DNA from 4 places in the Streptomyces sp. NPDC006339 genome. Region 3 is predicted to be linked to each of the others. Evidence: riboswitches for the same ligand, from Rfam matches in the RefSeq annotation. Region 3 holds a riboswitch; each other region holds the start of a gene.

Region 1 (7,146 bases), on a different contig from region 3:
AGCCCTCCATAGCCGCCCGCTATGCGAGGGATAGGGCGATCCCATCGAGGATGTCGTGCTCGCTGACGACGACCTCGCGGGCCCCGGTCCGCTCCATGATCTCCAGCAGCACCAGCGCGCCGGCGATGATCACGTCCACCCGTCCCGGGTGCATGACGGGGATCGCGGCGCGCTCGTCGTGGGTGGAGACGAGCAGCCGGCCGACCACCTCGGCGACCTGGTCGAAGGAGATCCGGGAGCGGTGGATCTTCTCGGAGTCATACTCCTGGAGGCCGAGGGCGATCGCGGCGACCGTCGTGACGGACCCGGCGAGGCCGACGAGGGTGTCCGCCTCACCGATCGGCACGGTCCGGGCGGCCAGGTCGAGGGCGGCGCGGATGTCGGTGACGATCGCCTCGACCTCCTCGGCGGTCGGCGGGTCGTGCCGCACATGCCGCTCGGTCAGCCGTACGCAGCCGATGTCGACCGAACGCGCGGCCTCCACGTGCCGGTTGCCGACCACGAACTCGGTCGAGCCGCCGCCGATGTCGACGACCAGGCGCCGGTCGTCGCCGTGCAGCTCGCCGGTGGCGCCGGTGAAGGAGAGCTCGGCCTCCTGGTCACCGGTGACGACCTCGGGCTCGACGCCCAGGATCTCCACGACCCCGTTCACGAAGTCGTCCCGGTTCTCGGCGTCGCGGGAGGCCGAGGTGGCGACGAAGCGGACCCGCTCGGCGCCGAGCTCCTCGATGACCTCGGCGTACGCGCGGCAGGCGGCGAAGGTCCGCTCCAGCGCCTCGGGCGCGAGCCGGCCGGTCCGGTCGACGCCCTGGCCGAGCCGGACGATCGTCATCCGCCGGTCGAGCTCGATCAGTTCGCCCGACCGCGGGTCCACGTCGGCGACGAGCAGGCGGATGGAGTTCGTACCGCAGTCGATTCCGGCGACCCGCGTCATTCCGAGGACTTCCCTTCGGCGGCGGTGTCGGTGCACGGCGTGACGCAGGGGCCCTTGGCCCACCACTCCGGCAGCATGGCGAGGGCCTCGTCGCCCAGCGGATTCACGCCGGGGCCGGCCGCCAGCGAGTGACCGACGAGCACGTGCAGGCACTTGACCCGGTCCGGCATGCCGCCGGCGCTCGGGAAGCCCTCCAGGACCTCGATGGCGTCCCGGCGGGCGATGTAGTCCTCGTGCGCGGCCCGGTAGGCGGCGGCGAGCTCGGGGTCGGTGCCGAGCCGGGCCTGCATCTCCTTCATGACCCCGTTGGCTTCCAGGGTGCCGATGGCGGAGGCGGCGCGCGGGCAGGTCAGGTAGTACGTGGTCGGGAACGGCGTGCCGTCGGGGAGCCGGGGCGCGGTCTCGACGACGTCCGGGTTGCCGCACGGGCAGCGGTGCGCGATGGCGCGCAGGCCGCGGGGCGGCCGGCCGAGCTGCTCCTGGAACGCGGCGACGTCCGCGTCGGTGGGCTCGGTGCGTTCGGTCTGCGGAGGGGGCGTTTCCATGTCTGCCTTGCTCGTCGGTCGGTGCGGGCGTCGGACGGGCGCCGGTCGGACGCCGTCGGGGTGCCGCTACGGGCGGTCGGCGCGGTCCACGCCGTCCCACAGGTTGTCGTACCACGGACGGTCCGTCGCGCCCTGCTCGGTGCGGGGCCGGGGCTCCGCGTCGGGGTCGTTCACGGTGAAGCCGGTCTCGCCCGGCATCACGTAGTGCAGGTGCTCGCGGGCCAGGCGGCGCACATAGGCCGGGTCCTGGAGGCGGGCCTTCTCGTCCCGCAGCTCCTCGACCCGCTCCGCCGCCTCGGCGGCCTTGCGCTCCTGCTCGGCGATCTCGCCCTGCTGGGAGACGTACTGCCGCATCGGGTAGGCGAGCGCCACCACGAGGGAGCAGACCACCAGGGCCAGGAAGGCCGCGCGGCCGGTGAGCCGGGAGCGGCGGGCCTGACGGCGGGTCTGGGAGCGGTAGACACGGGCGGCGGTCTGCTCGCCGAGCAGCCTGATCCGGGTCGCGGTCGAGAACCGGTCCCGGTCCTTCACGGCCATGTCGTGCGCCTCCCCGTGTCCCGCGCCGTGTCACGCGTCTTGTTCAAACGTACGTCCCCGCACACGGTACGGGACCGAGTGCGGGGACGTACGGAAGCCGCCGTGCGGCCGGTGTCAGACCGGAGGCCGGCCGTCGCCGGGATCGGTTCGCGGTGCTGATCGCTTCGCGGTGCCGATCAGTGCGCGGACTGATCAGTTCGCGGTGCGGAACCGCGGGAAGGCGCTGCGGCCGGCGTAGACCGCGGCGTCGTCGAGGATCTCCTCGATGCGCAGGAGCTGGTTGTACTTGGCGACGCGCTCGGAGCGGGCCGGGGCGCCGGTCTTGATCTGGCCGCAGTTGGTGGCGACGGCCAGGTCGGCGATGGTGACGTCCTCGGTCTCGCCGGAGCGGTGGGACATCATGCACTTGAAGCCGTTGCGCTGGGCGAGCTCGACGGCGTCCAGGGTCTCGGTCAGCGAGCCGATCTGGTTGACCTTGACCAGGAGGGCGTTCGCGGAGCCCTCCTCGATGCCGCGGGCGAGGCGCTCGGGGTTGGTGACGAACAGGTCGTCACCGACGAGCTGCACCTTGCTGCCGAGCTTCTCGGTGATGGCCTTCCAGCCGGCCCAGTCGTCCTCGAACAGCGGGTCCTCGATGGAGACCAGCGGGTACGCGGAGACGAGCTCCTCGTAGTACTCGGTCATCTCGGCGGCCGAGCGGGACTTGCCCTCGAACTCGTACGAGCCGTCCTTGTAGAACTCGGAGGCGGCGACGTCGAGCGCGAGCGCGATGTCCTTGCCGGGGACGTAGCCGGCCTGCTTGATGGCCTCGAGGATGAGGTCGAGGGCCTCGCGGTTGGAGCCGAGGTTCGGGGCGAAGCCGCCCTCGTCGCCGAGGCCGGTGGACAGACCCTTGTCCTTCAGGACCTTCTTGAGGGTGTGGTAGACCTCGGTGCCCCAGCGCAGGGCCTCGGAGAAGGACTCGGCGCCGATCGGCGCGATCATGAACTCCTGGATGTCCACGTTGGAGTCGGCGTGCGAGCCGCCGTTCAGGATGTTCATCATCGGAACGGGCAGCAGGTGCGCGTTCGGGCCGCCGAGGTAGCGGAAGAGCGGCAGGTCGGACGCCTCGGAGGCGGCGTGCGCGACGGCGAGGGAGACGCCGAGGATGGCGTTGGCGCCGAGCGAGGACTTGTCCGGGGTGGCGTCCAGGTCGAACATCGCCTGGTCGATCAGGCGCTGCTCGGTGGCGTCGTAACCGACCAGCTCCGGGCCGATCTGCTCGATGACGGCGAGAACGGCCTTCTCCACGCCCTTGCCCTGGTAACGGTTGGGGTCACCGTCGCGGAGCTCGAGGGCCTCGAACGCACCGGTGGAGGCACCGGACGGGACGGCAGCACGGCCGGTGCTGCCGTCGTCGAGGCCGACCTCGACCTCGACCGTGGGGTTGCCTCGGGAGTCCAGGATTTCCCGGGCTACGACGACGTCGATGGACGGCACGAGCATCTCCTTCTGGGATGTGACGCTGGTTGTGACGCATGCGGCAAGGTCTCGTTCGCCTTGCGACAAGAGCCTAACCGCCCGGGGGCCTCCGACCAGCCGGGCGCCCGCCCCCTGGGACGAAAAAGGACCCAAGGGCATGCATCCGGGGACGAAAGACCCTTACCTACTCACCGGTAGGCGGCGGAACGGGGAAACCCCGGCCCGGAGCGCACGGGGGAAGGGCGCTCCGGGCCGGGGTGGTCACCGCGGGGAGGGGCAGTCGCCCGGATTACTTCAGGTGGAGCTGCTGGCCCGGGTAGATCAGGTCGGCGTCCTGGACGATGTCCTTGTTCAGCTCGAAGAGCTTGGCCCAGCCGCCCTTGACGCCGTGCGCCTGGGCGATCTTGCTGAGCGTGTCGCCGGTGACGACCTTGTACTCGCCGTCGCCCTTCTGGACCTTCTTGCCGGTCGGGGTGGTGACGGTCTGCTTCGACTCGCTCTTCTTGGCCGTGCTCTTCGGCGCGGTCTTCGGAGCGGTGCGCTGCTCGCTGCGGGTGGTCGGCTGCTCGGCCTTCCGCTCCGGCTGCGCCTGCTCGGTGGAGCCGCCGCTGTAGGAGGCGTTGGAGAGGCCCACGCCGCAGCTCGGCCACGCGCCCTTGCCCTGGCCCGCGAGGACCTTCTCGGCGATGGCGATCTGCTGGGACTTGGATGCCTGGTCGGCGGTCGGGGCGTAGGCGGTGCCGCCGTACGCGGCCCAGGTGGAGGCCGAGAACTGCAGGCCGCCGTAGTAGCCGTTGCCGGTGTTGATGGACCAGTTGCCACCGGACTCGCACTGGGCGACGGCGTCCCACTCGGAGGCGGTGGCGGCCGAGGCGGTGGCGGCACCCATCAGCGGGGCCGCGACGGCGACACCGGCGGCACCGGCGAGCGCGATGGCGCGGGTGGCCTTGGAGGAACGACGGTGTTTGCCCTTGCCGGAAAGCAGCATGGAAATTCTCCCTCACCGACGCCTGCGAGGTGAGCTGTCGGGTTCGGGCTGTGAGTGCCCGGCCGCGTGACCAGCACGCGGCTTCACCCCAAGCCGGTCCTCGGCCGTCTGTCTCAACGGCCGGGGGCGGCACTTACCTTGGGTCCCCCGCTCCTGCCTTCGGCGCTTGCGCGACGACTGTTCCCTTCGACCGGCGGCAGGATTCGGCGTTCCGGTCGAGGGGGCCCGCGGTGGCGAGCGGTCACGACCGTAGACACAGAGCCGGGGGAAGTTCAAAGCCCATCAACCCGGAAAAATCGCCCCTACTTGCACACCGTCAGGCGGTGTTTGCGCAGGTGAGGGGCGACATGAGCAAAGTTTGCGGACGTGACACGCCCGTTCGACAAGAGAGACTCATGTCTCACTCGCACAGAACGGACATTAACCCCCGAACTACTCCGCCAGCGCGGCCGGTTCGGGCAGCAACTCCAGGCTCTGACCAGGGAGGATGAGATCCGGGTCGGACCCGACCGTCTCCTTGTTGGCGTCGTAGAGGGCGCTCCAGCCGCCGAGGAGACCGTTCTCCTGCGCAATGTCCGACAGGCTGTCACCCGGCTTGACGGTGTATTCGTCCGTCTTGTCCGACTCGGCGCCGCCCGCGCCGCCCTTCGCGCCGTCGGTCGGCGCGGCATGACGCCCGGATTCGACACCGGTGTCCGTCATGCCCGGTTCTTCTGTCGCGGCGTCACCCCGGTGCTTGCCGGTGCCGGGGGCGGTCGCGTCCGGCGCACCGGGCGCACCGGGCGCACCGGGCGTTCCCGGCAGTACGGATGTGTCCGGCGTTACGGGCGTACCGGGCGTCACGGGGGTGCCGGGGGTGCCGGGGGCGGTGGTGCCGGGGGCGGTGGGCGCGGTCGTGGAGCCGGTCGAGGGGGCCGTCGGGGGCACGGTGGGGGAGGCCGGGGCGGTGGGGCTCGTGGCCGTGGCCGAGGGGTCGGCGGTGCCGGTCCCGGCCTCGGTGCCGCTGCCCGTGGTGCCGGTGGCACCGGTGGTGCCGGTCGGCAGGCCGTCGGTGCGGTTGGACTCGGGGAGCGGCCCCGTGGGCTTCTTGGGCGTGACGCCGGGGCCCGGGTCGACGTCCGGCGCCTCGCCGTCGTTCGTCAGGCCGGCGATCGGGGCGCAGGTGGCCCACTGGGTGTCGCCGGCGGCGAGCGCCTTCTCGGCGATCGCGATCTGCTGCGCGCGGCTCGCGAGGTCCGCGCTCGGCGCGTAGGCGAGACCGCCGTGCCGCTCCCAGCTCTCCTGGGTGAACTGCAGCCCGCCGTAGAGTCCGTTGCCGAAGTTGGCGCTCCAGGCTCCGCCCGACTCGCATTCGGCGACCCGGTCCCAGGTCGCCGCGTCGGCGGCGGAGGCGGAACCGGTGGCGAGCAACGGCAGCGCCATGGCCGATCCGGTCACACCCGCGGCGACGACGAGAGCGGGGGCCTGGCGGGGTCTGCGGTGACGTCCGTTCCCGGAGCGCATACGGAGTGCCTTTCGCGTGACTGCTGAGACTGCGGGTGAACGTAGCGGCATTCGAACGGAAGTCACAAGCCGATGCAGCGCGGATCACGCGAAGATCACAGTTCTGGCGCGACGTCAGCTACGGGGCGGTGGAGACCTCCGGGGAGAATTCCACCGGAAGGGTGCGAAGGCCGCGCATGATGAGCCCGCCGCGCCAGCGCAGTTCCTCCGGCGCCACGCCAAGTCGCAGGTCCGGCAGGCGAGTCAGCAGGGTCGCGAGCGCCGTCTGCCCCTCCAGGCGGGCCAGCGGCGCCCCCAGGCAGTAGTGGATGCCGTGCCCGTACCCGAGGTGCTGGTTGTCGCGCCGCGCGAGGTCGAGCGTGTCCGGCCCGTCGAACCGCGCCGGGTCCCGGTCCGCGGCCGCCAGCACCACGAGCACCGGGTCACCGGCCGGGATCTCCTGCCCGCCGATGCTCAGCGGCTCCGTGGCGAACCGCCAGGTGGCCAGCTCCACCGGCCCGTCGTACCGCAGCAGCTCCTCCACCCCGGTCTCCAGGAGCCCGGTCTCGCCGGCCGCCAGCGAGACCTGGAGGCGCTCGCGCTGTTCGGGGTGGCACAGGAGGGTGTGGACGCCGTTGCCGATGAGGTTGACGGTGGTCTCGAACCCGGCGAAGAGAAGGATGAAGGCCATCGCCGCGGCCTCGTTCTCGGTGAGGTGCTCCCCGTGGTCGGAGGCCCTGATGAGCCCCGAGATGAGGTCGTCGCCCGGGGCGAGGCGCTTGCGGTGGATGAGCTCGGCGAGATAGCCGCGCATCTTCTTGACCGACCGCGCCACCCCGCCGCGCGGCCCGCCGCCGTGCCGGATCATCATCCCGGCCCAGTCCCGGAAGTCGTCCTGGTCCTCGCGCGGCACCCCGAGCAGGTCGCAGATCGCGTAGATCGGCAGCGGGAACGCGAACTCGTGGATGAGGTCCGCGCTCCCCCGCGCCGCGAAGCCGTCGATGAGCCGGTCCGTCAGCTCCTGCACCCGCGGCGCGAACTCCGCCACCCGCCGCGGGGTGAACGCCTTCGACACCAGCCGCCGCAGCCGGGTGTGGTCCGGCGGGTCGATGTTGAGCAGATGCGTCATCAGCTCGGCCTTGCGCTCCCCCGGGATCCCCGTCTTCCCCTTGGCGTGCGCCGGCTCGTCGTGATGTGCC
Region 2 (7,146 bases), on a different contig from region 3:
GGGGGCGAGCGAGGCGTTCAGCCGGACGGACTCGGCCGTATTGATGATCCCGAAGGCGTTGGGCCCGATGATCCGCATCCCGTACGAGCGGGCCTGGCGCACCAGGGCGCGCTGGCGCTCGCGGCCCTCGGCGCCGCTCTCCGCGTATCCGGCGGAGAGCACGACCAGGCCGCGCACGCCGTGCTCGCCGCAGTCGGCGACGGCTTCGGGGACGCGCTCTGCGGGGACGGCGACGACGGCGAGGTCGACGGGTTCGCCGATGTCGGCGACGGAGCGGAAGGCGGGGACGCCCTCCATGTGGTGCGGCCCCTCCTCCAGGGCGGCGTTCACCGCGTGGACGCGGCCGGTGTAGCCGGAGGCGAGGAGGTTGCGCAGCACGGTCCGGCCGACGCCGCCGGGGGCGCGGCCGGCTCCGATCACGGCGACGGAGCCGGGGGCGAGGAGCCGCTGCACCGAACGCGCCTCGGCGCGCTGTTCGCGGGCGCGCTGGACGGCGAGGGAGCGGTCGGTGGGCTCCAGGTCGAGGTGGAGGCGGACGGCCCCGTCCTCGAAGCTGCGCTTCTGGGTGTAGCCGGCGTCCGTGAAGACCTTGATCATCTTGTTGTTGGCGGGCAGCACCTCGGCGGCGAACCGCCGGATCCCGCGCTCGCGGGCGACGGCCGCGATGTGTTCGAGCAGGGCGGAGGCGACGCCGCGGCCCTGGTGGGCGTCCTGGACGAGGAAGGCGACCTCGGCCTCGTCGGCGGGCGCGGAGGCGGGGCGCCCCTGGTCGTTGATGCGGTCGTAGCGCACGGTGGCGATGAACTCGCCGCCGACGGTCGCCGCGAGTCCCACCCGGTCCACGAAGTCGTGGTGGGTGAAGCGGTGGACGTCCTTGGCGGAGAGGCGCGGGTAGGGCGCGAAGAAGCGGTAGTACTTCGACTCGTCCGACACCTGCTCGTAGAAGCTGACCAGCCGGTCGGCGTCGTCGGTGGTGATGGGCCTGATGCGCGCGGTGCCGCCGTCCCGGAGGACCACGTCCGCTTCCCAGTGGTCGGGATACGCGTGTTCCGGCTGCTGCGACTGTTCGGACGCGCTCTGCATGGGGCAAGCGTACGGCGGGGGTACGACAGCGGCACCGGTCGTGACGGGAGCACCGGTCGCGCGGCGGGTGCGCTGCGGGCAAGGTAGGGAAGGCCGAACGGCCGTCCCGCCGGGGCCGCAGGTCGGTACGAGAGCATGTCGCCACCCGTGAGAGACTGGTCTAGACAACCGCTGAAAGTTGAAGGGCAACCACCATGGCTGAGCGCCGCGTCAACGTCGGCTGGGCCGAGGGCCTGCACGCCCGCCCCGCCTCCATCTTCGTCCGTGCCGCCACGGCCGCCGGCGTCCCCGTGACGATCGCCAAGGCCGACGGCAACCCGGTCAACGCCGCGTCCATGCTCGCGGTGCTCGGCCTGGGTGCCCAGGGCGGCGAGGAGATCGTGCTCGCCTCGGACGCCGACGGCGCCGAGGCCGCGCTCGACCGCCTGGCGAAGCTGGTCGCCGAGGGTCTCGAGGAGCTCCCCGAGACCGTCTGACCCGTCTCCTCCCCGACGACGGTTCGACAAGAAGCCGGGCCCGACGGAATTCCGTCGGGCCCGGCTTCTTTTGTGCGCGGAATTCGGCGGGCACCGGAATTCGGGCAGCATGAACAGCGCCCCGGAATTCCCCCACCCTTTATATACGGCGCCCGTGTTAATTCCGCCGGCCCGCGATGTTGACGACATGTTGCGAAACCCTCACAGGCGCCCGCTCCGGCCGTTTCAGCCGGTGCAGCGGCAGCGCGTGCTCCACGTGCAGCGCGGTCAGGGCCCGGGCCCGTTCGGCGTCCCCGCGCGCCACGGCGTCGACGATCGCCCCGCGCTCGGCCCACGCCTCCACGGGCCGATCGGCCGGCTCGACCACGTACATCCAGGCGATCTTGTGCCGCAGTTGGGTGAGCAGCGCCGTGAGCTGCGGGCTCCCGGATGCCTGCGCCAGGGTCTCGTGGAACCAGCCGCCGAGCGCGGCCAGGTCCTCGCCCCGGCCCCGCCTGGCCCGCTCCTGGCCCAGCCTGACCAGGCCGCGCAGCACCTTGAGGTGGGCGTCGGTGCGCCGCTGGGCGGCCCGGGCGGCGCCCAGCGGTTCCAGCAGCGACCGCATCTCGAGCAGATCGGCCGCCTCCTGCTCGGTGGGCTCGGCGACCTGGGCGCCGGCGTGGCGGCGGGTGACGACGAAGCCCTCGGACTCCAGCGTGCGCAGGGCCTCGCGGACCGGGACCCGGGAGACCCCGTAGCGGCGGGCGAGCTGCTCCTCCGTCAGCCGGGCGCCCCGCTCGAACACCCCGGAGACGATGTCGTCCCGGATCGCCGTGCATACCGAGTGCGCGGGAATGCGCATGTCCGACCTCCCCTGTGATCCGCGCGAAACCCCATTCGAGCGGCGCTTGTCCGGCGACTCTATTGCAGGACGCCGGAATTTCCGATGCCGCCCGGCAATTCGGGGAACGAAAAGGCCCCGGCTCGCAGGAGCCGGGGCCTTTTCCCGTCGCGTGAGCGGGGTCCGTCGGGTCAGACGTCGACGCCGCGGGCGCGGAGGTAGGAGAGGGGGTTGATGTCCGAGCCGTACTCGGCGCTGGTGCGCGCCTCGAAGTGGAGGTGCGGGCCGGTGGAGTTGCCGGAGGAGCCGGAGATGCCGATCTGCTCGCCGGGGGTGACCTTCTGGCCGACGTAGACGCTGATCGCGGAGAGGTGGCCGTACTGGGTGTACGTGCCGTCGTGCATCCGGATGACGATGTTGTTGCCGTACGCGCCGCCCCAGCCGGCCTCGACGACGGTGCCGGAGCCGACGGAGACGACCTTGCTGCCGTAGGAGGCGTGGAAGTCGATGCCGGAGTGGCTGCCGGAGGACCAGAGCGAGCCACCGGTCTTGTAGCCGGTGGACACGTACGTGCCGGCGACGGGGAGCTGGAAGGAGTTCAGGCGCTTGCGCTCGGCCTCGCGGGCGGCGCGCTCCTTGGCGGCGCGGACCTCCTTGGCGCGGGCCTCGGCCTTGCGCTTCGCCTCGGCGGCGGCCTTGGCGCGGGCGGCGGCCTCGTAGGCTTCCTTCTCCTGCGCAGCGGCCTGGGCGTCGACCCGCTCGGCGAGGGACTCCTCGGTGATCACCTGGGTGAGGCCGGTGTCCTCGGGAGAGGGTTCCTCCGTGTCGGCGGCGAACGCCGGGGAGGCGAGGGTGCCGATGACGCCGGTGGTGGCGAGGGTCGCCACGCCGACGAGGCCGGCGTTGCGGCGCGCCATGCGGCTCGGACCACGATGCTTCCCGGTGGCACGGGTGAACGCCATGTAGTGGCTGATCCTTTCCTTCCCTCTCGCCTACCGGGTTAGCTGACGGGTTCGGAGCAGGAAGGTCTCCTACGGGCCCCTCCGCGCGGAGCGAAGGCGTCCGATTCACCCCAGGGACTGCGTGCGGGTCCCCGGCTCCCCAGGCTCGCGCCTTACGGGGACTCGGCGATGACTGTCCGTTGCCGCGGATGCGGCGTGGTGCAACGGCCGGACAGCCGGGTCGACGCTAGGCCGATCTTCAGTCGATCGGCAAACAGACTCGGGTGTTTGTAAGACATGCCACAGGGCATTCAGGCATCCTTGACGACAATACGGACATACGACAGGACCCCGGCGAACCAGGTCGCCGGGGTCCTTCGTCGTCCGTGACGTCGGCTCAATCAGCCGGTGACGACGGTCACTTCACCGATGCCGAGCGCCCGCACCGGCTCCGCGATCTTCGACGCGTCACCGACGAGCACGGTCACGAGCCGGTCCACCGGGAAGGCGTTGACCACGGCCGCGGTCGCCTCGACGGTGCCCGTCTCGGCCAGCCGCGCGTACAACCGGGCCTGGTAGTCGTCCGGGAGGTGCTGCTCGACCTGGTCGGCGAGCGTGCCCGCGACGGAGGCGGCCGTCTCGTACTTGAGCGGGGCGACGCCCACCAGGTTCTGCACCGCCACGTCCCGCTCGGCGTCGGTCAGACCCTCGGCGGCGAGGGTGCGCAGCACCTTCCAGAGGTCCTCGAGCGCCGGGCCGGTGTTGGGCGTGTCGACCGAGCCGCTGATGGCGAGCATCGAGGCGCCGTTGCCCTTGCCGTCGGACCGCAGCACCTGGCCGAAGGCCCGCACGCCGTACGTGTATCCCTTCTCCTCGCGCAGGACGCGGTCCAGGCGGGAGGTGAGGGTGCCGCCGAGGCAGTACGTGCCGAGCACCTGGGCCGGCCAGACGCGGTCATGGCGGTCGGCGCCGACGCGGCCGATGAGCAGTTGCGTCTGGACGGCGCCGGGGCGGTCCACGATGACGACCCGGCCGGTGTCGTCGGCCGTGATGGGCGGCATGGGGCGGGGCGCGGCCGGAGCGCCGGTCCAGGCGCCGAGCGTCTCGTCAAGCACCTTGTCCAGGTCGACGCCGGTGAGGTCGCCGACGACCACGGCGGTGGCCGCGGCCGGCCGGACGTGGGCGTCGAAGAAGCCGCGGACGGCGGCGGCGTCGATCGCGCCGACGGTCTCCTCGGTGCCCTGGCGGGGCCGGGACATCCGGGCGGAGGCCGGGAACAGCTCCTTGGAGAGCTGCTTGGCGGCCCGGCGGGCCGGGTTGGCCGTCTCGTGGGGGATCTCGTCGAGGCGGTTGCGCACCAGACGCTCGATCTCGGTCTCGGCGAAGGCCGGGGCGATCAGGGCCTCGGAGAGCAGGCCGAGCGCCTTGGGCAGCCGGGAGACCGGGACCTCCAGGGAGACGCGTACGCCGGGGTGGTCGGCGTGCGCGTCGAGGGTGGCGCCGCAGCGCTCCAGCTCGGCGGCGAACTCCTCCGCGCTGTGCTGGTCGGTGCCTTCGGAAAGCGCCCGCGCCATGATCGTGGCGACGCCGTCCAGGCCCTCGGGCTCGGCGTCCAGCGGGGCGTCGAGGAAGATCTCGACGGCCACCACCTGCTGGCCGGGGCGGTGGCAGCGCAGCACGGTCAGGCCGTTGTCGAGCGCGCCGCGCTCCGGGGCGGGGAACGCCCAGGGCTTGGCCTCGCCCGGCCGGGGCTGCGGGTGGAAGGTCATGCTCGTCAAAGACGCGGCAGCGTCGGTCACTGGTCCGCTCCCTCTTCCTCGTCGCTGTCGCTCTGTTCGCCGGCCACCGGCTCGTAGACCAGGACGGCGCGGTTGTCCGGGCGCAGCCGGGCCGCGGCGACCTCCCGCACCTCCTCGGCGGTGACGTCGAGGACCCGGTTCACGGCCGTCAGGGCGAGCTGCGGGTCGCCGAACAGCACCGCGTACCGGCACAGTTCGTCGGCGCGGCCGGCGACCGTGCCGAGCCGGTCCAGCCACTCGCGCTCCAACTGGGCCTGGGCGCGCTCCATCTCCTCGGGCGTCGGGCCCTCGGCCGCGAAGCGGGCGAGCTCCTCGTCGACGGCCGCCTCGATCCGCGGCACCTCGACGCCGCCGGAGGTCTTGACGTCCAGCCAGCCCAGCGAGGGCGCGCCGGCGAGCCGCAGCAGGCCGAAACCGGCGGCGACGGCCGTGCGGTCACGGCGGACCAGCCGGTTGTGGAGCCGGGAGGACTCGCCGCCGCCGAGGACGGTCAGGGCGAGGTCGGCCGCGTCGCACGCGCGCGTGCCGTCGTGCGGCAGCCGGTAGGCGGCCATCAGCGCACGCGCCGGGACCTCCTCCTCGACGACCTCGCGGAGCTGCTCGCCGATGACGTCGGGCAGCGAGCCGTCGCGCGGCTCGGGCTTGCCGTCGTGGCCGGGGATGGAGCCGAAGTACTTCTCCACCCAGGCGAGGGTCTGCTGCGGGTCGATGTCGCCGACGACCGAGAGCACCGCGTTGTTCGGCGCGTAGTAGGTGCGGAAGAAGTTCCGGGCGTCTTCCAGGGTGGCGGCGTCCAGGTCGGCCATCGAGCCGATCGGGGTGTGGTGGTACGGGTGGCCTTCCGGGTACGCGAGGGCGGTCAGCCGCTCGAAGGCGGTGCCGTACGGCACGTTGTCGTAGCGCTGGCGGCGCTCGTTCTTGACGACGTCCCGCTGGTTCTCCATGGACTCGTCGTCCAGGGCCGCGAGCAGCGAGCCCATGCGGTCGGCCTCCAGCCAGAGCGCCAGCTCGAGCTGGTGGGCGGGCATGGTCTCGAAGTAGTTGGTGCGCTCGAAGCTCGTCGTGCCGTTGAGCGAGCCTCCGGCGCCCTGCACCAGCTCGAAGTGACCGTTGCCGTGGACCTGCTTCGAGCCCTGGAACATCAGGTGCTCGAAGAGGTGGGCGAGGCCGGTGCGGCCCTTCACCTCGTGGCGCGAGCCGACGTCGTACCAGAGGCAGACCGCGGCGACCGGGGTCAGGTGGTCCTCGGAGAGCACCACGCGCAGGCCGTTGGCCAGCCGGTGCTCGGTCGCTGTCAGGCCGCCGGAGCCGGTCTCGGCCGTGGCCGTGTGACCCATGGGCATGTACGTCCCTTCGATCGCGATGTGAAAAAGTCCTGCCACTGTATGCAAGCGCGCCGACACCTGGCGAAGTTCCCGGCCGTATCGGATGTCCCTCTTCCGGGTCGCGGTCGGCGTTGTCGGTGGCACGGTCCACAATGGTCCGCGTCAGATCAACCATGTTGGTGAAGGAGCCGCAGCCGCGATGGCCCGCCGCAGCACGAAGACACCGCCGCCGGACGACGCGTTCGAGGAGCGAATCCTCGACATCGACGTCGTTGACGAGATGCAGGGCTCCTTCCTCGAGTACGCGTACTCGGTCATCTACTCCCGCGCGCTGCCCGACGCCCGCGACGGCATGAAGCCCGTGCAGCGGCGCATCGTCTACCAGATGAACGAGATGGGGCTGCGGCCCGACCGCGGCTTCGTGAAGTGCGCCCGCGTCGTCGGCGAGGTCATGGGCAAGCTGCACCCGCACGGCGACGCGTCGATCTACGACGCGATGGTCCGCATGGCGCAGCCCTTCTCCATGCGCGTGCCGCTCGTCGACGGCCACGGCAACTTCGGCTCGCTCGGCAACGACGACCCGCCGGCCGCCATGCGGTACACGGAGTCGCGGATGGCCCCGGCCGCGCTGCTCATGACGGAGTCCATCGACGAGGACACCGTGGACTTCGCGCCGAACTACGACGGCCAGGAGCAGGAGCC
Region 3 (7,146 bases):
CGACCGGGTGGCGCGGCTCGCCGGCGACGACCCGGAGATGCGGATCGTCCCCTTCCGCGGCGAGTACTACGAGCTGGCCGACCCCTCGCTGGTGCGCGGCCTGGTGTATCCGGTGCCCGACCCGGCCTTCCCCTTCCTCGGCGTCCATCTGACCCGCGGCATCGACGGCGGTGTCCACGTCGGGCCGAACGCGGTCCCGGCGCTCGCCCGCGAGGGGTACGGCTGGTCGGTCGTCCGCCCGCGCGAGCTCGCGGGCACCCTCGCCTGGCCCGGAAGCTGGGCGATAGCCCGCGCGCACTGGCGCTACGGGGCGGGCGAGCTGCACCGCTCCCTCTCCAAGCGCGCCTTCACCGAGGCCGTACGGCGCATGCTGCCGCTCGTCGAGGAGCGCGACCTGCGCCGGGCGACCCCCGGGGTGCGGGCGCAGGCGGTGCTGAAGGACGGCACGCTGGTCGACGACTTCCTGATCCGCGAGTCGGCCCGCACGGTCCATGTGCTCAACGCGCCCTCGCCGGCGGCGACGGCCTCCCTCCCGATCGGCCGCGAGGTGGCCGGCCGGGCCCTGGCGCTGCTGTAAGGGACGAGAGCGGCGCGGGCGGCGGCCCAAGGGGCGCGGTCGATGGCCCGGCGCGGGGCGGGCCCGCCCCGTAGAATCGGCACATTGTGTCTGAGCAGCCTGAGAACCCCCCGCACACCGCCCCTGCCGAGCAGCCCGTCGCCCGTCGCGGCAGCCGCATGTTCGCACCCGGCGAGGGGCCCTCGCCGGATCCGGCGGGCGCGCACTTCGAGCGGCGGATCCGCAGCTTCCAGCCCCGCCGCAGCCGCGTCACCGCGGGGCAGGCCGAGGCCATGCTGAAGCGGTGGCCCGACTGGGGGCTCGACATCGACGGCAAGCGGGTGCTCGACCTGGACGAGATGTTCGGGGGCCTTCCGGTCGTCCTGGAGATCGGCTTCGGGATGGGCGAGGCCACCGCGCAGATGGCCGCCGCCGATCCCGGCACCGGCATCCTCGCCGTGGACGTGCACACCCCCGGCCAGGGCAATCTGCTCGGCCTCGCGGACCGCAACGGCCTGACCAACGTCCGGGTCGCCAACGGCGACGCGATCATCCTGCTGCGCGAGATGCTCCCGCCGGAGTCCCTCGCCGGCTGCCGGGTCTACTTCCCGGACCCCTGGCCCAAGAAGCGCCACCACAAGCGCCGGCTCATCCAGCCCGAGTTCCTCACCCTGCTCGCCCCCCGGCTGAAGCACGGCGGCGTGCTGCACTGCGCCACGGACTGGGAGCCGTACGCGGAGCAGATGCTGGAAGTCCTGACCGCGCACCCCGACTTCGAGAACACCCAGGAGGACGGCGGCTACGCCCCGCGGCCCGGGTACCGGCCGCTGACCCGCTTCGAGGGCCAGGGGCTCGACAAGGGGCACGTCGTCCACGACCTGCTCTTCCGCCGCCGGTAACCGAACTCGCCGGCCCGGTCCTCCATCGGTGGGGACCCGGATGTCCACAGGGCGGTGGGCCGGTTTTCCACAGGCTGAGGGAACTCCCTCGCCGCTGTCGGTGACCGTCGTTAGGGTCGTTGCGTGTCATCGAACCCCATCGCCGGTCCTGCCGCCGAGCCCGTCCCCGCCCACTCCGACGCCCCCTCCCCCGCGTTCGTGCCCGCTCCCGCTCCCGTGCCCGCGCTCGAGAGCGACCAGCCGGACTTCGCGGCCGTCCCGGAGCGTGCCAAGTGGCGCTACAAGCCGCGCAAGGCGTTCTGGCGCAGCCGGCTGCTCCGGGCCGTCGCGCTGATCGCCGCGCTCGCGCTGTGCGCGCTGGCGATCCTCGCGATGGTGCGGGAGCAGACCGGCACCGAGGGCTTCCTCGTGGGCCTCGGCCTCGCGGTGCTGCCGGTGCCGCTGCTCCTGGCCGCGTTCCGCTGGCTGGACCGGGTCGAGCCGGCTCCCTGGAAGAACCTGCTGTTCGCGCTCGCCTGGGGCGCGTTCGCCTCCACCCTGGTCGCGATCCTCGCCAACTCCTTCGCCGTGGAGTGGATCAGCAGTGCCACCGCGGATCCCGGCTCGGCCGACACGCTCGGCGCGACCGCCGTCGCGCCGGTCGTGGAGGAGACGGCCAAGGGCGCCGCCCTGCTCCTGCTCTTCCTCTTCCGCCGCCGGGACTTCACGGGCCCGGTCGACGGGCTGGTCTACGCGGGGTTCACCGCCACCGGCTTCGCCTTCACCGAGAACATCCTCTATCTCGGCAACGCCTTCGGCGAGGACCAGGAGTTCGGCGCCGCCGGTCTCGGCTCGGTGACGGTCGGCACGTTCTTCGTCCGGATCATCATGTCCCCGTTCGCGCACCCGCTGTTCACCTCGCTCACCGGCCTCGGCTTCGGCTTCGCCGCCCTGCTGCCGGTCACCGCCAGGGCCCGCCGCACCCGCCTGGTGCTGCTGCCGCTGGGCGGACTGCTCCTGGCCATGGGCATGCACGCCCTGTGGAACGGCTCGGCGACCTTCCACCCGCTGGCGTTCGTCCTGGTCTACGGGATGTTCATGGTGCCGGTGTTTGCGCTGCTCACCTGGCTCGCGATATGGAGCCGGCAGCAGGAGCTGCGCACGATATCCGGGGAGCTCCCGGCCTACGCGACGGCCGGCTGGCTCGCCCACGACGAGCCGCTGGCGCTCTCCTCGATGCGGGCCCGCGCCCTCGCCCGGGGTTTCGCCGCCCGCAGCTTCGGCAAGCCGGGCGCGCAGGCCGTCGGCGAGTACGAGGCGTTCGCGACGACCCTGGCGTTCCTGCGCCACCGGGCCCGTCGCGGACAGGCGGCGCCGGACTTCACGGCCCGCGAGCAGGAGCTGCTGCACCATCTGTGGCAGCGCCGCCAGGTCGCCTCGCCCGCGCTGACCCACGCGGCCCGGGTCACCGGCCGGGTGTGGGTGCCGCCGCAGTATCTGGACTACGGCGGCTACAACCCGTACCGGAGCTGATCGGGCGCGGGCGTCCAGCCCAGGCGTCCGGCCCAGGCGTCCGGCCCAGGCGTCCGACTCAGCCGTCCGGCTCACCGTCCGGCTCAGGCGTCCGGCCCAGCCTGGCCCTCCGACGCCTTCGTCAGCGTGGCGAGCTCCGCGTCCGTCAGGCGCAGCTCGGCGGAGGCCACGAGGGCGGGGAGCTGCTCGACCGTGCGGGCCGAGGCGATCGGGGCGACGACGGTCGGGCGGGAGGCCAGCCAGGCCAGGGCGACGCTCGCGAGCTCGGCGTCGTGGGCCTCGGCGACCGCGTCGAGGGCGGCCAGCACCTTCCGGCCGCGCTCGGTCTCCAGGTGCTTGGCGGCACTGCCGGCGCGGACGCTGCTGACGGCGCCGCCCGGCCGGTACTTGCCGGTGAGGAAGCCGGAGGCGAGTCCGAAGTACGGCACGGCGGCGAGCCCGGCCCGTTCGACGGTCTCCAGCAGCGGGCCCTCGTAGGTGTCCCGGGACACCAGGTTGTACTGCGGCTGAAGGGCGACATAGCGGGCCAGGCCCTCGGCCTCGGCGAAGTCGAGGGAGGCGCGCAGCCGCTCGGGGGAGATGTTGGAGGCGGCGACGGCCCGCACCTTGCCGTCCTTCACGAGCTGGTCGAGGGCGGTGACGATCTCCTCGACGGGCACGGACTCGTCGTCGAAGTGCGTGTAGTAGAGGTCGATGTAGTCGGTGCCGAGACGGCGCAGCGACTCCTCGGCAGCCGCCTTGACGGTCGTGGCGCTCAGCCCCTTGTACTGGGGGTGGGCGCCGACCTTGGTGGCGACGAGGACGTCGGAGCGGTTGCCGCGCGAGGCGAGCCAGCGGCCGATGACGGTCTCCGACTCGCCGCCCTCGTTGCCCTCGGCCCACGCGGAGTAGACGTCGGCGGTGTCGACGAAGTTGCCGCCCGCGGCGGCGTAGGCGTCGAGGACGGCGAAGGACTGCGCCTCATCGGCGCTCCAGCCGAAGACGTTGCCCCCGAGGGCGAGCGGGAAGACGTGGAGATCGGACGTGCCCAGCCGGCGAAGAGTGGTCATGAGTCGGTCAACCCCCGAGGTCGCCGGGCGTATTCCGGCCAGGCCGGACTAGACGGTCAGGCCCTTGGAGCGGAGCCAGGCCGCCGGGTCGATGCCGTCGCCGGACGGGGTGTGGACCTCCAGGTGGAGGTGGGGCCCGGTGACGTTGCCGGTGGCGCCGACGCGGCCGATGGTCTCGCCGGTGCCGACCGACTGACCCGCGCTCACCGTCATCGACGACAGGTGCGCGTACCAGATCTCGGTGCCGTCCTGGAGCTCCAGGACGACCCGGTAGCCGTACGAGCCGGACCATCCCGCCGACTTCACGGTGCCGCTGTGGACGGCCTTGACTGGGGTGCCGGTGGGGGCCGCGAAGTCCAGGCCGGTGTGGTAGCCGGAGGACCACATGGAGCCGGACTCGCCGTAGGTCGAGGTGAGCGTGTACGAGGAGGTCGGCAGGGCGTAGCTGGCGGCGAGCTTGGCCAGGCGCTCGGCCTCGGCCTTCGCCGCGGCCTCCTCCTCGGCCTTCTTCTTCGCCTCGGCGGCCGCCTGCTCCGCGGCCTTCGCCTGGGTCTCGGCCTCGGCCGCCGCCTTCTCCGCGGCGGCCTTCTCCGCGGCCGCCTTCTCGGCGGCGTCCGCGGCGGCCTGCTGCTGCTCGGCCTGCTGGAGGATGCGGGCGCGCAGCGCCTCGCCCGCGTCGGTCTGCGTCCGGGCCTCGGACGCCTCGGTGCCGGAAGCCTGGTCGGTGCCGGCGAGCGTGAAGGCGGTGAGCGGCTGGGCCTGGTGCCCGGCCGCGACGACGTCGGAACCCCCGGACCCTCCCGAGCCCTCGGCCCCCTCGGCCCCCTCGGCCCCCTTGCCGTCCGCGCCGATCAGCTCGCCGATGCCGGGCAGTTCGGAGGCGTCGGGCAGGTCGACGTCCGGCAGCGCTATGGAGACCGGCGGCCTCTCCTGGGCGGTGGCCAGACCGCCGGCGCCGACCGCGGCGATGACGCCGACGCCGAGCACGGTGGAGGAGCGGGCGAAGTTGGAGCGCTGCTTGACGACCCGGTGGCGCCCGCCGGCACGGCCCCGGTCCCGCAGGGAGTCCTCGGTGGGGTTCCACTCCTCCCCGTCCGCGCCGGCGGCGCTCGACGCCCCCGAGGTGTCGAAGTAATCGAAGGGGGTATGCGGAGCAGGGGTGTTGGAGGCCACGGAGGCGCTCTCCTTTCCTTCCTTCTCGCCTACCGGGTTAGCTGACGGGTTCGGAGCAGGAAGGTCTCCTACGGGCGGTGCCGCACGAGTGCGGTGGGGCCCGATTCACCCCAAGTGGTGGTTCCCCGGTTCCCTTACGGGATTCGGCGCGTGCGCACGGTGCCGTCTCTTGCGACGGCTGGGACGACCGCGCTGCGTTATCGAACGTTAATAGACGTGGCCTCCCGATTCCAAGCCGTTCCGCTTGATCATTAGCTGAATTGGTAGGGAAAAGCCCGAGTTGACCTCCCTTCAGAACGGCGTCAGGACCAAACCCCGTATCTGACGTTACGTCAATTGTTATCGGAGCGACACCTCGTCACCACGCCCTGTCACCACGCCCTGGTACCGCGCCCTGTCACCGCGCCCCGTCACCACCCGCGTCACCACCCGCGTCACGGCGCGGACCCACCGCCCGGTCGGCCGGCGGCACCACCGGCATCGTCCGCCGCCGCTCCGGCTGCCCCACCGCCGGACGGCTCACCGCGAGCAGCGCCATGTCGTCCGTGGTGCCCCCGCCCGTGTGCCGCCGCACATCCGCCACCACCGCGTCGAGCAGCTCCTCGGGCCCCGGGAAGATCCACCCCGCGAGCCGCTCCCCCGGGTCGTAGAAGACCCCCGCCGCGTCCCGCGCCTCCGACAGGCCGTCCGTGTAGAACAGCAGCGTCGCACCCGGCGGATACGGCGACTCGTCGGCCCGGTCCGGCCACACCGCCAGTTCCCCCATCCCCAGCGGCAGCGCGGCCTCGCTGGGCCGCAGCACCTCCACACCCCCGTCCGCCCGCAGCAGCAGCGGCTCGGGATGGCCCCGGTTGACCACCCGCACCACCCGGTCACCGCCCGGGATCTCCGCGAGCACCGCCGTGGTGAACCCCTCGAACGCGTCGAGACCGTCGCGCCGGGTGCCCTCCCGGGCCAGCGCCCGCTCGAGCCGCGCCGCCACCCCTTCGAGGGTCGCCTCCTGCTCGGCCGCCTCGCGGAAGGCACCGATCACCACGGCCACGGCCTCCACCGCGTCGAGCCCCTTCCCCCGCACGTCGCCGACCACCAGCCGCACCCCGTGCGGGGTGTCCTGCACCGCGAACAGGTCGCCGCCGATGAACGCGTCCGCCTGCGCCGCCTCGTACCGGGCGGCGATCTGCAGCCCCCCGATCCGCTCGGCGGGCGTGGGCAGCACCGCCTTCTGCGCCGTCTCCGCGATCACCCGCGCCGAGGCCAGCCGCTCGCCGCTGCGCCGCACCACCCGGCTGATCAGCACCGCGAGGCCCGAGACCGTGGCGACCGTCAGACTCTCGGTCAGGGAGGGGATCTCCGCCACCGTCCCGTTGTAGACGTGCAGACCGACGCTGGCGAGGACGGCGGCGATGCCCGTGAGCAGCGTCGTGAGTGTGGAGAAGAAGGGGGCCGCGATCAGCGGCGCCGCCGAGAACATCGGCGCCGCCGTGTACTGGGGCGGGGTCGACGCGTCGAAGACGATCCCGCCCACGATCACCAGCGGAGGGAGCGCGCGCAGAAAACGCCGGGCGCCGCGGTACGGGCCGGGCGACGGACCGCCGGACCCTGCGCGCACCGCACCGGAGGAGGAGCCGGAGCCGGAGGGCACACCGGACGAGGCCCCACGGCCCCCGGAGGAGGACGCGTCGGCGGCCCGACCGGAGGCCGGACCCGGGGCCGGACGGGCGCGGCGGCCACCGGAGAGGCCCCGCCCGCGCCGCACCGCTGCTCGCGCCACCTGTGCTCTCCCGCCTGCACCGCCGCCTGGACTGCACCGCCGCCTGGACCAGCGCCGGCACTGCCGCCGCCCGGGCTGCCGTCTGGACTGCCCTTCGGCGTGTCCTCTGGACTGGTCTGGACTGTCCTCTGGCTCGCCGCCCGGCCCCGGACGGACCCGCGCCCTGTCCAGGGTGCCGTCAGGCCG
Region 4 (7,146 bases), on a different contig from region 3:
CGCCCTGCGACTCGCGCCGGTCGTCCAGGCCGTTGAGCAGCAGCACGTCCGAGCGGAAGACCTCTTCCCCGACGACCTCGGTGACCCGGGGGTCGGCGCCCCGGCCCTGCTTGTGCCCCGGGGGCCCGTAGACGATGTCGCCCCGCCGTCGGAAGTCCTCCAGCGCTTCCAGCACCGGTGCACGCGAGTGGTCCATGGCTCCTCCGGGATCGTCCTGCCGTTCTGATGGGTCTCACTGATCGCGCCGTACGGGCGCGTGGCACGCCTGCCCCGGGACGTTTCCGGCGAAACGGGGCGTCTCGGTGGCATGAAACGGGCCGCCGTGGGCAGCGGCGCCCTGCGATCCGGAGGACCGGCCTCCCACGACCGAGGAAGGCGTCATGAACAACAGTCCGTCGACCCCGTCAGCCCCGTCGGCCCCCTCGACCCCGGCGAGCCTGACTCCGAGGACCGCCGTCGTCACGGGTGCCGATTCCGGCATCGGCCGGGCCACGGCGGTTCGTCTCGCCGCGTCCGGCATGGATGTCGGCCTCACCTGGCACCGGGACCGGCGCGGCGCGGAGGAGACCGCCGAAGAGGTACGCGCGCAGGGGCGCGAGGCGTACATCGAGCACCTGGACCTGACGCTGCTGCCGGAGGCCGCCGAGGTCGTCGACGTGCTCGCCGAACGGCTCGGCGGCATCGACGTCCTCGTGAACAACGCGGGCACCGGCACGTCCACGCCGTTCCTGGAACTCGACCACGGCACCGTCCGGGAGGTCCTCGACGTGGACCTGGTCGGTCCGCTGCTGTGCGCGCAGCGCGCCGCCCGGCGCATGGTCCGCCAGGGGCGTGGCGGCCGCATCGTGAACGTGACGTCGGTGCACGAGCACCAGCCGCGGGTCGGCGCGGCACCGTACTGCGCGGCGAAGGGCGGCCTCGGCCTCCTGACCCAGGTCATGGCCCTGGAGCTGGCCGAACACGGCATCACGGTCAACGCGGTCGCCCCGGGCGAGATCGCGACACCCATGACCGGGCAGGAGGACACCGACGTGACCACCGAGTCCCGCCCGGGTGTCCCGCTGGGCCGTCCGGGTGACGCCCGCGAGGTCGCGGCGGTCGTCGCGTTCCTCGCCGGACCGGACGCCTCGTACGTCACCGGCGCGTCCTGGGCCGTCGACGGCGGCATGCTGCGGATGGGGCCGATGGCCGGTTCGCACCTCGGGGACGACGCCTGGCGTCGCGTATGACAGTCGCCAGTCGACGGCCGAGGGTCGGGGCCCGAGGGTCGAGGGCCGAGGGGGTCGGCCGGGGGCGCGGCGGCGGATCGCCCGAGGGCGCCGGGGGCCTGCGAGCGGCGGTGCCCTCGCACGCGTATCGCCCCCGGGGCCGGGTAGCCGGTCCCATGGGGACACCGGCTGCCCGGCAGCAGGAGGAGACATGACCCAGTCCGTACGCGATGTCATGACCGGCCATCCCGTCACCGTCGGCGTCCTCACCTCCGTCGCGGAGGCGGCGCGCGTCATGCGCGACGCCGACATCGGGGACGTCCTGGTCGTCGACGGCGACCGGCTGCGCGGCATCGTGACCGACCGCGACCTCGTCGTCCGCGCCCTCGCGGAGGGCAAGGACCCGTCGGACACGACGGTCCGGTCGGTGTGCAGCGACCGCCCCGTCACGGTAGGGCCCGACGAAGGCGTCGACCGTGCCGTGGGCCTCATGCGCGAGCACGCCCTGCGGCGCCTGCCCGTCACCGAGGAGGGCCGGGTCGTCGGCATCGTCACCCTTGGCGACCTCGCCATCGAGAAGGACCCCACGTCGGCGCTCGCGGACATCTCGTCCGCCGAGGCCACCCCATGAGCGCTCGGGCCGGGTACCCCGGCCGGACCCGCCCGTACCGAGGAGGCGAGGCACCGTGACGCACACCCTGCCCACGGCACATCCGACGACGGGGCCGCCCACCCAGCCCTTCCCCCGCGACCCGACCGATCCGCACCCCGCCCCGCCGACCCGACCCTTCCCGCCCGACCCGGAGGCCCCGCGTCCGGCACCGCCGCCGGCCCCCAGGCCCGAACCGCCGGCACCGGACCGGAGCAGGAGGGCGCGGCCATGAACGACACCGGCGCACGCAGTGCCCGTCCGATCATGGGCAGTCGGGCGGTCATGGGCGGCCGGGGCCGTGGCGGCCTGGCCGACCCGCTGTTCCGCTCCGTCGGCGGGCCAAGGGTGGCTCACGCCTCGTGCCCGGTCCTCGTCGTCCGTCCGGAGGTCGCCTCGTGAACGCGCCCACGTCCTTCATCGTCCTCGCCGACGGCCACCTCCTGGTCCCCGCCGACCAGATGACCGGGCTGCTGCGCCAGGTCGCCGCGGGCTGGCTGCAGGCCACCGACCAGGGCTACGAGGACCACGACCCCGCGACGGTCCTGTCCCTGGCGACCGGACTCATGGAGATCGCCGACCAGATCGACGCCGAGTGCATCGGGCTGATGCCGATGACCGACGGGGACGAGGAGGGGACCGGTGAGGCGCTCGGAGCGGCGTACGCCGGCCCGGATGCCGCCCCGGATGACGGCCCCGACCCCGGCTCTGACGAGCCCGCCGCCGACAGCGGCCCGGACGGACCGGACGCGGAGGAAACGGGCGGGGACCCGGGCGACGAGGGCGGCCCGTCGTAGGTCGTGGGCGCAGTGGGCGGAGTGGGCGGAGTCGGCGCAGCCCGCGCGGGCGCGCGTCACGCGGGGCGGACCGCGACCAGGACGCCGATCTTGTCGATACGGTGCTCCGGGTTGCCCTGCGCGTCCCGCCAGAAGTTTCCGGCCGCGTCGTCCTCCGGCGTCGCGCAGGTGGAGAGCGTGATCATCGCGCGGGTGGGCTTCTCGCCGGGCGAACCGGGGACGGCGGCGCGCTGCTCGGCGAGCGAGCGGGCCGAGCGGAAGGACGTCGTACGGGTCTCGGTGATCCGGTACTCGTACACCTCGCGGCCCGCCGTCACGAACACCCGGTCGCCCACCTCGACGGCCGGCAGGTCGCGCAGCGGCCCGCCCGCCGAGAGGCGGTGCGCCGTCACCTGGTAGTTGCCGGTGTCCCCCGGACCCACGCCGCCCCGCTTCCCGTACGGGCTCGCGGCGACGCCCCGGTCCTGGATGCGGGTGCCGGCGCGGTCGTCGGTCTTCCCCTCGTACGGCACGACCCGCAGGTCCCGTACGCCGATCGACGGGATGTCCAGGTCGGCGGGCCGTGGCCGGGCGGCAGGTGCCGGGGCGGGCGTGGGGGTCGGGGTGGGAGAGGGCGGGGTCGTGGGCGCGGCCCGCGGTGGGGGAGCAGGGGCGGCTGTCGTCTCGGCGGCGCCCCGGTCGGGGGCGGGGGCACAGCCGAGGAGCACGGCGACGACCGTGGCGACGACGGCCGCGAGGGTCGCGACGACCCGGCGGGCCCTGCGGGAACGGGCGCGCGAACGGTCCATGGTCATCCGCCGGGGCCCCGGGACGGCGCCGTGCCGTCCGAGGACCTTCCGACATCTCCCACGCTACGCGCTGCCGCCGCCGTGAGCGCGGGCTGACCGCGCGGGCAAATCGGACGATGTCGGCTTATTCATCTGCAATACCGGAATGGCGAGCGGAATCCCGCAAGGGCTGTATTTCACCACTGAAAGGACGACGTGATGAGCCGGGTGATCTGAATCACGGGAGGAGCGGTGCGCGCGGGCCTGGCGGGACGTCAAGTGCGCGGCTGTGGAAAAGGATTGGGAAACCGCTGGCGAGAGGTCGGAATGATCCTTTTCTTCGGCCACCGAGATCTATTTGCTTTGATTAATTCCCGTCTTGTTCTCGTCCTTCTTCTTCGCATACGGTCACGCGTCAACCGGACGGAAACGCCGAGTCCTGCCACCGTCCGGCATCGCACCCACGACCCTTCCCGGCAGGAGCGGGGGACCCAGGTTCTCCGCCGTGTCCGATCCTTCGGCCACGGCTCGGGGTGAAGCCGCGCCCGCCGCGGCCGGGCATCTCCTGCCCGAACCCGACAGCTCACCTCGCAGGCGAAGGAGAGGAACTCGCCATGCGTGGACACGGGAAGCACCGCCGTCCCAAGAACACCCCGCTCGCCCGTGGCATCGCCGCCGCCGGCCTCACGGGCAGTGCCGCACTCGCCCTCCCGCTCGCCGGAGCGACCGGCGCGGGAGCGGTCACGCCGCAGGGAACGCCTTCCGTCGCAGTCGAAAAGGTCGCGACCGTTCACGTGGTCGCGAAAACCGGGCCGGTGAAGTATTCCGTCGTCCGCGGCGACTCGCTTTCCAAGATCGCTCACGCGTATGCGGTGCGGGGCGGCTGGAAGAAGCTCTACCAGGACAACCGGGCCGCCGTCGGCGGCAATCCGAGCCTCATCCGGCCCGGCCTGAAGCTCACCGTCGACGCGACGTCCGCGCCGCGCGCCGAGTCCCCGCGCAAGCAGGCCAAGACGACCAGGACCAAGGCCGCCCCGGCCCAGCGCACGGCCGCGAAGAGCTCCTCCAGCCAGGGCGCCGCGGCCGCCCGCCCCGCCTCGGCCGTCCAGGCGGCGGCCCCGGCGAAGTCCGCCTCCTACGCGAACAACCTCGACGGCTGGATCCGCGAGTCCCTCGACGTCATGGCCCGCAACGGCATTCCCGGCACCTACGACGGCATCTACCGCAACATCATGCGGGAGTCCTCCGGCAACCCGCTGGCCATCAACAACTGGGACTCCAACGCCGCCGCCGGCACCCCCTCCAAGGGCCTGCTCCAGGTCATCGACCCCACCTTCCGCGCCTACCACGTGGCGGGCATGCCCTTCGACCCGTACGACCCCGTCGCCAACATCACCGCCGCCTGCAACTACGCGGCCGACCGCTACGGCTCCATCGACAACGTCTTCGGCGCCTACTGAGCCGAGCGTCCGACGCGACGGGCCGCGCCCGCCTCCTGGCGGGCGCGGCCCGTCGCGTCGGCGCGACTGCCTCACCGGCGGGCCAGGCGGCCGGCCTTCCACCACGCCACGAGCCAGGCCGTCTCCTTCGCCGCGTCCATGAGATAGGCGGGGCTGATCCGCCCGCGGGGTACGTAGACGAGGTCCACGAGCAGGAAGGTGAGGGCGGTTCCCACGCCCGTACGCCGGGCGTCGCGCATGCCCTCGGGGGTGTTCGCCGCGCGCAGCATCCCGATCCCGGCGGCGGCCAGCAGGCCGGCCGAGGTCTTCTGGAGCCAGTCGTCCGTCTTGCGGCCGTAGACCCGCTCGAAGGTCCTCAGCGACACCAGCGGCCAGAGGCCGCCGACGAGGTTGAAGAGCCCCTGGCCGCGGGCCACCGCGACAGGTGTCACCATGACGGCCTCCCGGTCAGCCGCGACGCAGCGCGTCCTTGGCCCGGTCGAGCATCGCCGCGAACGGGCCGACGGTCCACTGGGCGGCCGTCGAGCCGGCGGTCCTGGGGTGCGGATGGGTGGGGGCCATGCGCTCGACCGCGCGCAGCCGGCGCCCCATGGAACGGCGGTCGTCGATGTCGCACTCCGCGCGGATGCTCGGGAACTCCTCCTGCTCCTCGTGCCGCGCGTGGTCCTCCACGGCGCTCTGGAAGGCCCTGAGCCGGGCGTCGAACTCGGCGCTGTGGACGTCGAGCCCCTCCAGCTCGGCCAGTTCCTTGTTGGCCTGGGACTCCTCCTCGTTGCGCGCCTCGGCCTCTTCCTTGCCGGCCACCCGCTTGGCGACGGGCCGCAGGATCATCTCCTCGGCACTCTCGTGTACGGCGAGCAGCGCGCGCAGCTCGTCGAAGCACTGCTGCTTGGCGTCGCCCTCCGAGTCGAGCGTCTCGGCGAAGAGCTGCCGGATCCGGTCGTGCTGCTCCAGCAGTTGCTCCAGGATGTCGTCCTCGGGCTCGACCGTGCGGGGCGAACCGCTCGTCATGCTCATGACCCCTCCTTCGGAGTGGCGTTCGGTGCGAGACGACCACCGGTCCAGGACGTCGCCGCCCGGAGTCCGTGTGTCGTCCTTGACTCCGCGTCTAGCCGATTGCCGTGCGGTCAAACCCGGGCGTTCCGGTCTCAGGCGTCGGCCCGCGGCTTCCGCGCGGACCCGCCGGCCAGGCCCGCACGCACCAGGGCGGCCGCCAGCCTGGCCAGTTCCTCCGGTGGCACGAGGCGGGCGAGACCGGCCGGAGTGCGGGGCAGTCCGAGGGACTCCGCGGCGGCGAGTGAACGCCGGTCGAAGAACGGCCGCAGCTCCGGCCACACGGCCTGCGCCTCGCGGCAGAAGATGTCGGCGCCGACCGGCCCGATCCTGGGCACCTCCCGCAGCAGCGAGCGCAGCGCGTCCAGGTCCCCTCCGGCCTCCTCCCGCAGTCCGCGTAGATCGCCCCGGAAGCGGTCGAGGACCAGCTCGGCGCCCTCGCCGAGCGCCGTCGCGGTGCTCTCGTCGTACCGGACGTAGTGCGCCCGGCCGAGCGCTTCCACACGCTTTCGCCGGGCGGAGTCCGCCATGGCTCTGGGCGTGCGCAGACCGTCCGCGAACAGCTCCCGCGCTGCCGCCGTGGCCGTCCCGGCGCTGATCCGGGCGGAGCACAGGACGGTGAGGACCAGCAGTTGGTAGAGCGGGGCGGGTTTGTCGCGCAGGGTGATCCCGGCCTCGTCGGCGTAGGTGCGCCCGTGCGCGTCCAGCAGCCTGTCGATCACCTCGGAGGTACGCATGAGGCTCGCTCCTTCCGGTCCACCACGCTCATTCCGCACCCCGACGCTCCGCCCCACCCCGACGCTCCGCCCCGCTCCGACGCTCCGCCCCAGGCGCCCGCTCTCCGACGGGTTGCTGGTTCCAGCCGGCGACGACGGGAAGGCCGTGCTCCGTCGACAGGCGTCCCACGGTCGCCGTCCTCAGCAGGAAGAGCCGCCCTTCGGCGGGCGGAAGACCGAGGTAGCGGGCGGTGAGCACCCGCAGCAGATGACCGTGGGCGACCACGACGCCGTCCTGGGCCGAGCCCGCGAGCAGGGGGGCGATCCGGCGCAGCACGCGGTCGGCCCGGTGGCCCACGTCCTCGGCGGTCTCTCCCGGCCGACCGTCCGGGTGCGGCGGAACGCCGTCGCGCCACAGCGACCAGTCCGGCCGGGTCTCGCGGATCCGGGCCGTGGTCAGGCCCTCGTACCCGCCGTAGTCCCACTCGGCCAGGTC

What was found. A riboswitch is a leader RNA that binds a small molecule or an ion and turns the genes downstream of it on or off. The one in region 3 is predicted to bind cyclic di-AMP.
Positions count from the first base shown of each region.
Region 1: linked by a shared signal. The riboswitch ahead of ABZ135_RS11640 (transglycosylase family protein) and the one ahead of ABZ135_RS34445 (M23 family metallopeptidase) in region 3 are both predicted to bind cyclic di-AMP.
Region 2: linked by a shared signal. The riboswitch ahead of ABZ135_RS03530 (M23 family metallopeptidase) and the one ahead of ABZ135_RS34445 (M23 family metallopeptidase) in region 3 are both predicted to bind cyclic di-AMP.
Region 4: linked by a shared signal. The riboswitch ahead of ABZ135_RS36785 (LysM peptidoglycan-binding domain-containing protein) and the one ahead of ABZ135_RS34445 (M23 family metallopeptidase) in region 3 are both predicted to bind cyclic di-AMP.

Region 1 is NZ_JBEXQW010000011.1:125,360-132,505, reverse strand. It holds gene ABZ135_RS11660 (Ppx/GppA phosphatase family protein) at 20-934, opposite strand; gene ABZ135_RS11655 (DUF501 domain-containing protein) at 931-1,479, opposite strand; gene ABZ135_RS11650 (septum formation initiator family protein) at 1,546-2,016, opposite strand; gene eno (phosphopyruvate hydratase) at 2,209-3,495, opposite strand; gene ABZ135_RS11640 (transglycosylase family protein) at 3,767-4,465, opposite strand; cyclic di-AMP (ydaO/yuaA leader) riboswitch at 4,470-4,640, opposite strand; gene ABZ135_RS11635 (transglycosylase family protein) at 4,898-5,968, opposite strand; gene ABZ135_RS11630 (cytochrome P450) at 6,087-7,146, opposite strand, start outside.
Region 2 is NZ_JBEXQW010000003.1:157,063-164,208, forward strand. It holds gene ABZ135_RS03515 (GNAT family N-acetyltransferase) at 1-1,083, opposite strand, end outside; gene ABZ135_RS03520 (HPr family phosphocarrier protein) at 1,278-1,559, shown strand; gene ABZ135_RS03525 (GntR family transcriptional regulator) at 1,717-2,400, opposite strand; gene ABZ135_RS03530 (M23 family metallopeptidase) at 2,571-3,341, opposite strand; cyclic di-AMP (ydaO/yuaA leader) riboswitch at 3,354-3,519, opposite strand; gene ABZ135_RS03535 (pitrilysin family protein) at 3,722-5,089, opposite strand; gene ABZ135_RS03540 (pitrilysin family protein) at 5,116-6,462, opposite strand; gene ABZ135_RS03545 (DNA topoisomerase IV subunit A) at 6,644-7,146, shown strand, end outside.
Region 3 is NZ_JBEXQW010000064.1:18,069-25,214, reverse strand. It holds gene lhgO (L-2-hydroxyglutarate oxidase) at 1-577, shown strand, start outside; gene trmB (tRNA (guanosine(46)-N7)-methyltransferase TrmB) at 736-1,455, shown strand; gene ABZ135_RS34455 (PrsW family intramembrane metalloprotease) at 1,654-2,967, shown strand; gene ABZ135_RS34450 (aldo/keto reductase) at 3,051-4,016, opposite strand; gene ABZ135_RS34445 (M23 family metallopeptidase) at 4,065-5,189, opposite strand; cyclic di-AMP (ydaO/yuaA leader) riboswitch at 5,201-5,348, opposite strand; gene ABZ135_RS34440 (PP2C family protein-serine/threonine phosphatase) at 5,587-6,798, opposite strand; gene ABZ135_RS34435 (MFS transporter) at 7,139-7,146, opposite strand, start outside.
Region 4 is NZ_JBEXQW010000079.1:4,333-11,478, reverse strand. It holds gene ABZ135_RS36815 (ornithine decarboxylase) at 1-196, opposite strand, end outside; gene ABZ135_RS36810 (SDR family oxidoreductase) at 381-1,229, shown strand; gene ABZ135_RS36805 (CBS domain-containing protein) at 1,420-1,839, shown strand; gene ABZ135_RS36800 (universal stress protein) at 2,089-2,259, shown strand; gene ABZ135_RS36795 (DUF6213 family protein) at 2,256-2,654, shown strand; gene ABZ135_RS36790 (class E sortase) at 2,711-3,442, opposite strand; cyclic di-AMP (ydaO/yuaA leader) riboswitch at 3,876-4,031, shown strand; gene ABZ135_RS36785 (LysM peptidoglycan-binding domain-containing protein) at 4,036-4,881, shown strand; gene ABZ135_RS36780 (hypothetical protein) at 4,953-5,315, opposite strand; gene ABZ135_RS36775 (hemerythrin domain-containing protein) at 5,329-5,898, opposite strand; gene ABZ135_RS36770 (endonuclease) at 6,030-6,671, opposite strand; gene ABZ135_RS36765 (histidine phosphatase family protein) at 6,700-7,146, opposite strand, start outside.